2 regions of the Amycolatopsis acidiphila genome follow, and region 2 is predicted to be linked to the other one. Evidence: riboswitches for the same ligand, from Rfam matches in the RefSeq annotation. Region 2 holds a riboswitch; the other holds the start of a gene.
What was found. A riboswitch is a leader RNA that binds a small molecule or an ion and turns the genes downstream of it on or off. The one in region 2 is predicted to bind thiamine pyrophosphate.
Positions count from the first base shown of each region.

Region 1 (4,195 bases), 490 kb from region 2:
ATTCCGATCCCGCCGCGCTCACCTCGGGCTGGCGGGTCTCGCTTCTCGTCTGCGCCGGGCTCGCGGTCGTCGGGGCGCTGTGCGGGCTCGGTGTCCGTAACTCCGTGTTGGCGCCGGAACACGTTGCGCCGCAAGGGAAGCTTGATCTAGGAAAGTGCCTGCACTGCGCCGTCGACGGACCGCCTACGCACGTTCGCGGATGAATCCGGATTTCACGGGTATGAGGTCGTGGTGAAGGCCGCTTGATCCAAAGTGGACAGTCGTCGTGGTGCTGCTCACGAAACTGCTAACGCCGGGAGCATTCCGATCGACTAACACGTTGGACACCGTGGGATCACGGTGGGGCAACTTGCGAGCAGATCGGAATCATGACCGAGGAAAAGGAAGAGACTCAGAAGACCGGTCTCAAGCCGGCACAGGTGGTCGCGTCGGCACTCGCCGCGATCACGGCGGCGTTCCTGGGTTCGACGCTGGGCGTGGGGGGAACCGTCGCGGGCGCGGGGATCGCCAGCATCATCACCACGATCGGCAGTGAGGTGTACCTGCGGTCGCTGCGCCGCACCAAGGAGGCCGCCCGCAAGACGGCCGAGGTGCTGGCGCTGACCGACACGCGGTTGCGGCAGGAGACGCGGTTCGTCGAACCGCCGCCGCGGCTCCCGGCCAACCCGCTGATACAGCCCGGGCCGGCGCAGCAGGGGCAGCTGCCGGCGACGGCGGTCAACCGGGTGCAGCCCACCCAGTACCTGCCGATGGCGGGCGCGGGGCAGTCCGGCGGCGGGGAGCGCACGGTGTACCTCCCCCGGCCCGGCGCGCAGAACGCGACCGCGGTGCAGAACGCGACGGGGGCACCGACGCAGGTGCTGGCGAAGCCCGAGACCAAGCCGAAGCCGCCCTGGTGGAAGAACCGCTGGACGCTCATCGCGGGCACCAGCGTCGTGGCGTTTCTCGTCGGGATGCTGGCCCTGACCGGGTTCGAGAGCCTGACCGGGCACGCGGTTTCAGGTGGTTCGGGCACCACGTTCGGCCAGGTCGTGGGCAGGTCGGGCGGTTCGGCGACCACCACGCACGAGACGACGACGGTCACCGAGACGCAGACCTCGAAGTCGCGTCCGACCGCCACCTCGACCGAGCAGAGCGAGACGTCCGTCCCCAGCACCACTCAGCAGGAACAGCCCTCGCAGAGCAGCGCCTCGCAGACGGCTTCGGCGACGCCGACCGAGAGCGCCGGCCCGACCAGCGGCTGACCGCTACGGCAGGGCGGAGACGATCCGGCGGGCCGCGGCCTGCGGGTCCTCGGCCTCGGTGATCGCCCGCACCACCACGACACGGGTAGCGCCTGCCTCGAGCACCTCGGGCAGGCGTTCGTCGTCTATCCCGCCGATGGCGAACCACGGCCGCGTCGCCCCGGCCGTCGCCCGCACCAGGTCCAGGCCCGGCGCCGAGCGGCCCGGCTTGGTCGGGGTCGGCCAGCACGGCCCGGTGCAGAAGTAGTCCACGCCCGGTTCCGCCGCCGCCGCCCGTGCCTGTTCGACGGAGTGCGTGGAGCGGCCGATGACCGGCTCGTCCCCGATGACGCGGCGCGCGAGCGGCACCGGCAGGTCGTCCTGGCCCAGGTGCAGAACGTCCGCGTCGACGGCGAGCGCGACGTCCGCCCGGTCGTTCACCGCGAGCAGTGCGCCGTGCCGGGCGCACGCCTCGGCGAGCACCTCCAGCGCGGCCAGCTCCTGCTTCGCCTCGAGCGGCGCTCCGCTGGTCTTGTCGCGGAGCTGGATGATGTCGACGCCTCCGGCGAGCGCCGCGTCGGCGAACTCGGCGAGGTCGCCGCGCTCACTGCGCGCGTCGGTGCACAGGTAGAGCCGCGCCGCGTCGAGCCGCTTCCTGATCTGATCCCCACTGAGGCCTGGCATGATGGTCACGGTAGTGCAAGAGGTAACGTGGAGGTGTCCGCACGGGAGCCCGAGGACACGGGCTGAGAGGGAGCCGGAACCGCTCCGACCGTGGAACCTGATCCGGATCATGCCGGCGCAGGGAGCGTGATTTCTGTGGTGAACCAGCTGGCAGTCGTCGGTGGCGGCGTCATCGGCCTGTCCGTGGCCTGGCGTGCCGCGGCCGCCGGGTACGACGTGACGGTCATCGATCGTTCGCCGGGGTGCGGTGCGTCGTGGGTCGCGGGCGGGATGCTCGCGCCGGTCACCGAAGCCTGGCCCGGCGAGGAAGCCGCGCTGCACCTGGGCGAGGAGTCGCTGCGGCGGTGGCCGGCGTTCGCGGCCGCACTTGCCGAAGACGGTGGCGACCCTGGCCTGTCGACCACCGGCACCGTCGTGGTCGCGCTCGACCGCGGCGACGCCGACCAGCTGGGCGTGCTCGCCGACTACCTGCGCACGGTCGGCCGCGAGGTCGAGTCCGTCACCGGGCGACAGTTGCGCTCGCTCGAACCGGGGGTCAGCGGCGTGCGGGCCCTGCTCGTGCCGGGTGACCTGGCCGTCGACAACCGCAAGCTGCTGCGTTCGCTGCAGGCCGCCGCGATCCGGCACGGCGTCAAGTTCGTCGACGACGACGCGACCGAGGTGGAAACCGGCCGCGTCCGCACCGTGTCCGGGGAGGTGCCGTGCGAGGTCGCGGTGATCGCCGCCGGTGCACGCAGCGCGCGGCTGCACCCGGCGCTGGCCGTCCGGCCGCTGAAGGGCGAGATCCTGCGGTTGCGAGCCCGGCGGACGAGCCTGCCGCCGCCGTCGCGCACCGTGCGTGCCGTCGTCGAGGGGCGGCCGATCTACCTGGTGCCACGCGCGGGCGGCGAGCTGGTGCTCGGCGCGACGCAGTACGAGGCCGGGTTCGACGAGACCGTGAGCGCGCGCGGGGTGCGCGAGCTGCTCGAAGGCGCGGAACGGATCTTCCCGAGCATCGACGAGTACGAGCTCGTCGAGACCGCGGCGGGCCTTCGCGCGGCGAGCGTCGACACGCTGCCGTTCATCGGCGAGCTCGGCGAAGGCGTCTTCGCGGCCACGGGCCACCACCGCAACGGGCTGCTGATGGCCCCGGTGACCGCGGACGCGATCGTCGCGTGGCTCGACGGCGCCGCGCCGCCTCCGCACGTCGAAGCGGCACATCCACATCGGCTGGGAGCGAAGTGATGGAAGTACGGATCAACGGCGATTGGCGGACGTTCCCGGACGGGACGACGGTGGCCGGGCTGCTCGAGGCACTGGGCACGGCGCCGCGCGGGATCGCGGTGGCGCTCGACGGCGAGGTCGTCCGGCGGGGCGACTGGGCCGAGGTGGTCGTGCCCGCGGGCGCGCGGCTGGAAATCCTGACGGCGGTACAAGGTGGGTGAGGACATGCTGGAGGGCGACGAGCTCGCGATCGGCGAGCACAAGCTGGGCTCGCGACTGATCATCGGGACCGGTGGCGCGGCGAACCTGGCGGTGCTGGAACGGGCGCTGGTGGCGTCCGGGACCGAGCTGACCACGGTCGCGATGCGCCGGGCCGACGCCGAGGGCGGGTCCGGGGTGCTGGAGCTCGTGCGGCGGCTGGGGATCCGGCTGCTGCCGAACACCGCGGGCTGCCGGAGCGCTGCCGAGGCCGTGCTGACGGCGCAGCTGGCGCGCGAGGCGCTGGAGACCGACCTCATCAAGCTGGAGGTGCACGCCGACGACCGGACGCTGCTGCCGGACCCGGTCGAGACGCTCGACGCGGCGGAGCGGCTGGCCGACGACGGGTTCACGGTGTTCGCGTACACCAACGACGACCCGGTGCTGGCGCTGCGGCTGGAGGAGGCGGGTTGTGCCGCGGTGATGCCGCTCGGCGCGCCCATCGGGACGGGGCTCGGCATCCGGAACCCGCACAACATCGAGCTGATCGTGTCCCGCGCGGGCGTGCCGATCGTGCTGGACGCGGGTATCGGCACGGCGTCGGACGCAGCGCTGGCGATGGAGCTGGGCTGCGACGCGGTGTTGCTGTCGACGGCGGTGACGCGGGCGCAGGACCCGGAGCGGATGGCGCACGCGATGCGTTCGGCGGTGGTCGCGGGCCGGCTCGCGCGCGGCGCGGGCCGGGTTCCGCAGCGGTTCTGGGCGCAGGCGTCTTCGCCGGCCCGCTGAGGCGCGACGACGCGGAATGCCCCTTTTCGGGTGTTCACCGTACTCAGACAGGGGAACCACGTATGGTTGTCCGCACCCTTCGGGGGTCGGGGGAACGG
Region 1 is NZ_CP090063.1:7,334,914-7,339,108, reverse strand. Features, by position in the region: gene LWP59_RS35895 (MFS transporter) at 1-203, shown strand, start outside; gene LWP59_RS35890 (hypothetical protein) at 369-1,244, shown strand; gene thiE (thiamine phosphate synthase) at 1,248-1,907, opposite strand; TPP riboswitch at 1,939-2,048, shown strand; gene thiO (glycine oxidase ThiO) at 2,043-3,131, shown strand; gene thiS (sulfur carrier protein ThiS) at 3,131-3,331, shown strand; gene thiG (thiazole synthase) at 3,336-4,097, shown strand.
Region 1: another riboswitch for thiamine pyrophosphate. It lies ahead of thiO (glycine oxidase ThiO); the one in region 2 lies ahead of LWP59_RS33425 (thiamine ABC transporter substrate-binding protein).

Region 2 (4,195 bases):
GAAATCCAGGGCCAGGCCGTCGGGATGGTCGCTTTCGCCGCCACGGGCGGCGCGGCCGAGAACCGTGTCGACGCCGAACATCGCCTTGAGGTAGTTGCCCGCCTGCGCGACCTGGGGCTGGGCACCGGCCAGGACGGATGAACACGCGTGACCGACGGCCGCCATCGTCGTCGGCTTCGTGCTGGTCTTCGGTGTTGTGGTGGACGGCCGAGGGGTGGTCGTTGACGGTGGTGGGACCGTCGTCGGGGGCGGCGTCGTGGTCGTGGCGGACGTCGAGACTGGGGCCGGGGCCTTCATCTCGGCGGCCGCCAGGCTCGGGGTGTCATCGTGCCGTGGTCCTCCCGCGATCCAGATCGTGAACCCCAGGAGAAAAGCCGCCGCCAGTGCGACCACGGTCGGCAGAATGCGCGCCCGTGATCTTGACCTATGTCGACCCACCATTGTCGAGCACCATTTCCGATACTGCTGGTAATTGGTTTGTTACCAGCTCGTTATTGGCTGAACCGACGCCACATTACGAATCGGACAACACGAAGTCACTAGTCCGTGAGAAGCGGCACAGATCAACAGGCGCATCGAGAGGCGCTGGTGGCGGAGGTGGCGCTTGGGCTGCGGTGGCGGAGGCGGTGCCGGAGTGGCGCGGAGGTGGCGCTTGGCCAGTGGCGCCGGACGTCCCGCTTGGCCGGTGGCGCGGCAGAGGTGGCGTGGCGGGGCACGCAGTGGCGGAGGTGGTGCGGCACGGGCGGCGCGGCGGGTGGCCTGCGGAGGTGGCGCTTGGCAAGCGGCGCGGTCGCGTAGAGAAAAGTGGGCGACGGCGCGGGTGTCGAAACCGGAGTACGGACGCGGGTCGGCTCGAGGTTCAGCCGACCCCCCGAGGTGCGTCGAGTGACGCGGGGGCACGGCGGTCGATCGCGCGCGGCGTGGCCGCGAAGGTGTGACGCGCCGGGGAGCGAGATGCCGATGCGGAAAGTGGTGTCGGGAGCCCGAGAAGGGCTCCCGGCGAACCTCAGAGGCTCAGGCGGCGAAGCCGAGCAGGATGACGGCCAGCAGGGTGATCGTGGTGGCGGTGACGGCGATCCACGCGCGCTGGGTCGCGGACAGGACGGGGGCGGTGCTGTTCATGGCGTTCCCTGGGTTGCAGCGGGCTTTTCCGCCGGTGAAACCGCCTTGATCAAGGCGCCCGTTACTGCCCTGTGTCGGAAATCACTCTCCGGGGTGCCGACTTCGTGCCGTGTGCCAGAGAACCGCCCCTGCGGCAGCGATCATCAGCACGAACGACAGCCCGCCGACGACGATCGCGCGGGTTTCGCTCGTGGGCTGCACCGCGGCGCCGCCTCGGGGAGTGACTGCCCTGGGCGTCGTGTCCTGGGGTGCGTCCGCGACAACGCCCGTAGCGACGCCGCCGGGCAAGGCCACCGCCTCAGCGACGGCGCTCGGCAACAGCCCGAACAACAGCACCGCCGACACCACCGCGACCCCAGCGGCCTTCGACAAGAACAAGATCTTCGACATCGTGCGTTCCCTCCACCAGGGCAACGCAGGACACCCCGCGGGATGTTGCCGCGGTAGCCGAGATCACAGGTCGTCGACTATCCCGTCGATCTCGCCCGCCAGGGAGACGTCCTTCTCGGTCAGCCCGCCGGCCGAGTGCGTGCTCAGCCGGAACACCAGGGTCCGCCAGCGGATGTCGATGTCGGGATGATGGTCCGCGCCCTCCGCGACCTCCGCGACCCGGTTCACCACCTGGATCGCCTGCGGGAAGCTGCCCAGCTCGGCCGTGCGCTCGAGCGCGTCCCCTTCGCGCTTCCAGTGCGGCAGCCTCGTCAGCGCCTCCATGATCTCGTCCTCGCTCAGTAGCTTCGCCATCCCTCCATCGTGACGGGTACGCTGCTGGGTTGCCACGGGAGTCCGGCACCAGGCCGGGCTGAGAGGCGGGTCCACCCCCGCGACCGTTCGCACCTGATCCGGATCATGCCGGCGCAGGGAGGCCCACATCCCCTCCTGCCGGTGAACGCAAGGAGGGGCCATGAGAGGCAAGTGGAGCGCGGCCGTCGTGCTCGGCCTGACCGCCGCACTGACCACGGGCTGCACACTCGTCGGCGGGGGCTCGGACGACAGCGCCGCGTCCACGGTCACCCTGGTCACCCACGACTCCTGGGCCGCGCCGCAGCAGGTGCTCGACGCCTTCCAGCAGCAGACCGGCATCAAGATCGACGTGATCAAGAAGGGCGACGCGGGCGCGCTGACGAACTCGCTCGTGCTGACCAAGGCCAACCCCATCGGCGACGTGGCCTACGGCGTCGACTCGACGTTCGCCTCGCGCGCGCTCGGCGAAGGCGTCTTCGACTCCTACACGAGTCCGGAGGCCGATCGCGGCCCGCAGCGCTACGCCGTCGACAGCGAGCACCGGCTCTCGGCCGTCGACCTCGGCGACGTGTGCCTCAACGTCGACACGAACTGGTTCGCGCAGAAGGGAATCCCCGCGCCCACCGGCTACGACGATCTCACCGACCCGCAGTACAAGGACCTGCTCGTCGTGGAGAACCCCGCGACCTCCTCGCCCGGTCTCGCGTTCCTGCTCGGCACCATCGCGAAGTACGGCGAGCAGGGCTGGCAGGGGTACTGGCAGAAGCTCAAGGACAACGGCGTGAAGTCCGACAGCGGCTGGGAAGAGGCCTACAGCCAGGACTTCTCCGGCTCGTCGGGCAACGGCCCGCGGCCCATCGTGGTGTCCTACGCGTCCTCGCCCGCCGCCGAGATCGGCGCCGACGGCAAGCCGCGGACGAAGGCGCTGCTCGACACCTGCTACCGGCAGGTCGAGTACGCCGGGGTGCTGGCGGGCACCAAGCAGCCGGACAAGGCGCACAAGGTGATCGACTTCCTGCTGTCGCAACAGTTCCAGGCGACGGTCGCGGACAACATGTACGTCTACCCGGCCCGCCAGGGCGTCGACCTGCCGAAGGGCTGGGCCGAGGCCGCGCCGCTCCCGCAGAGCTCGGCGAGCCTGCCGGGCGACCAGGTGCAGGCCGGGCGTGAGCGGTGGATCGGCCAATGGCGCTCGTTGCTCGGCCAGTAAGCCGCGCCGGCCTGGGCCTGCTGGCCCTCGTGCCACTGGGGTTCCTGGTCGTCTTCTTCGCGTGGCCGGTGCTGGCGATCCTCAAGCGGGGCTTCGTCGGCAACGGGGTGCTGACCGCGCTCGCGCAGGGCGAGACCTGGCGGCTGGCGTGGTTCACCGTCGCGCAGGCCGCCGGCTCGACGGCCATCGCCGTGGTCGGCGGGATGCCGCTGGCCTTCGTGCTCGCGAGGGTCCGGCTGCCGGGCGTCGGCCTGATGCGCACGCTCGTGCTGGTGCCGTTCGTGCTGCCGACCGTCGTGGTGGGGCTCGCGTTCCGCGCGTTGTGGCCGGACGGCGGGGTCCTGTCGATCGTGCTCGCCAACGCCTTCTTCAACGTCGCCGTGGTCGCCCGGACGGTCGCGGGACTGTGGTCGCACCTCGACTCCCGCGCGGAGGACGCCGCCCGTGCGCTCGGCGCATCGCGCTGGCGGGCGTTCCGCTCGGTCACGCTGCCCGCGTTGCTGCCGGCGATCACCTCGGCCGCCGCGGTCGTGTTCCTGTTCTGCGCCACCAGTTTCGGTGTCGTGCTGGTGCTCGGCGGCGCGCGGTTGCGCACCCTGGAGACCGAGATCTACCTGCGCACCGAGAACCTGCTGGACCTGACCGGCGCGGCGGCGCTCTCGCTGGTGCAGATCGCCGCGGTGCTCGCCGCGTTGCTCCTGGGGGCCGCCGCCCGGCGGCGACGGGAGATCGCGCTCAAACTCCGCGCCCGCGGGGAGACCGCGCGGAAACCGGTGAAGGGCGAGTGGTGGGTCGTCGCGGCCGCCATCGCGGTGGTCGGGCTGCTGCTGACGCCGATCGTCGCGCTGCTGATCCGCTCGGTGTCCACTGAGGACGGTTGGAGCCTCGCCGGGTATCGCGCGCTGTCCAGCACCGGCAACGCCGGCACCCTCCAGATCTCGGGGTGGGGATCGGCGGTGAACTCGTTGATCACGGCGACCGACGCCACCGTGCTCGCCCTGGTGATCGGGGTGTCTGCCGCGGTTCTCGTGGTCACGCTCCGCCGCGCACCCGGCCGCGTACCGCACGGGCTCGCCGAGACCATGGATGCCGCGCTGATGCTGCCGCTCGGTGTCTCCG
Region 2 is NZ_CP090063.1:6,843,410-6,847,604, reverse strand. Features, by position in the region: gene LWP59_RS33440 (hypothetical protein) at 1-393, opposite strand, end outside; gene LWP59_RS33435 (hypothetical protein) at 1,204-1,512, opposite strand; gene LWP59_RS33430 (4a-hydroxytetrahydrobiopterin dehydratase) at 1,576-1,866, opposite strand; TPP riboswitch at 1,891-2,003, shown strand; gene LWP59_RS33425 (thiamine ABC transporter substrate-binding protein) at 2,027-3,076, shown strand; gene LWP59_RS33420 (ABC transporter permease) at 3,052-4,195, shown strand, end outside.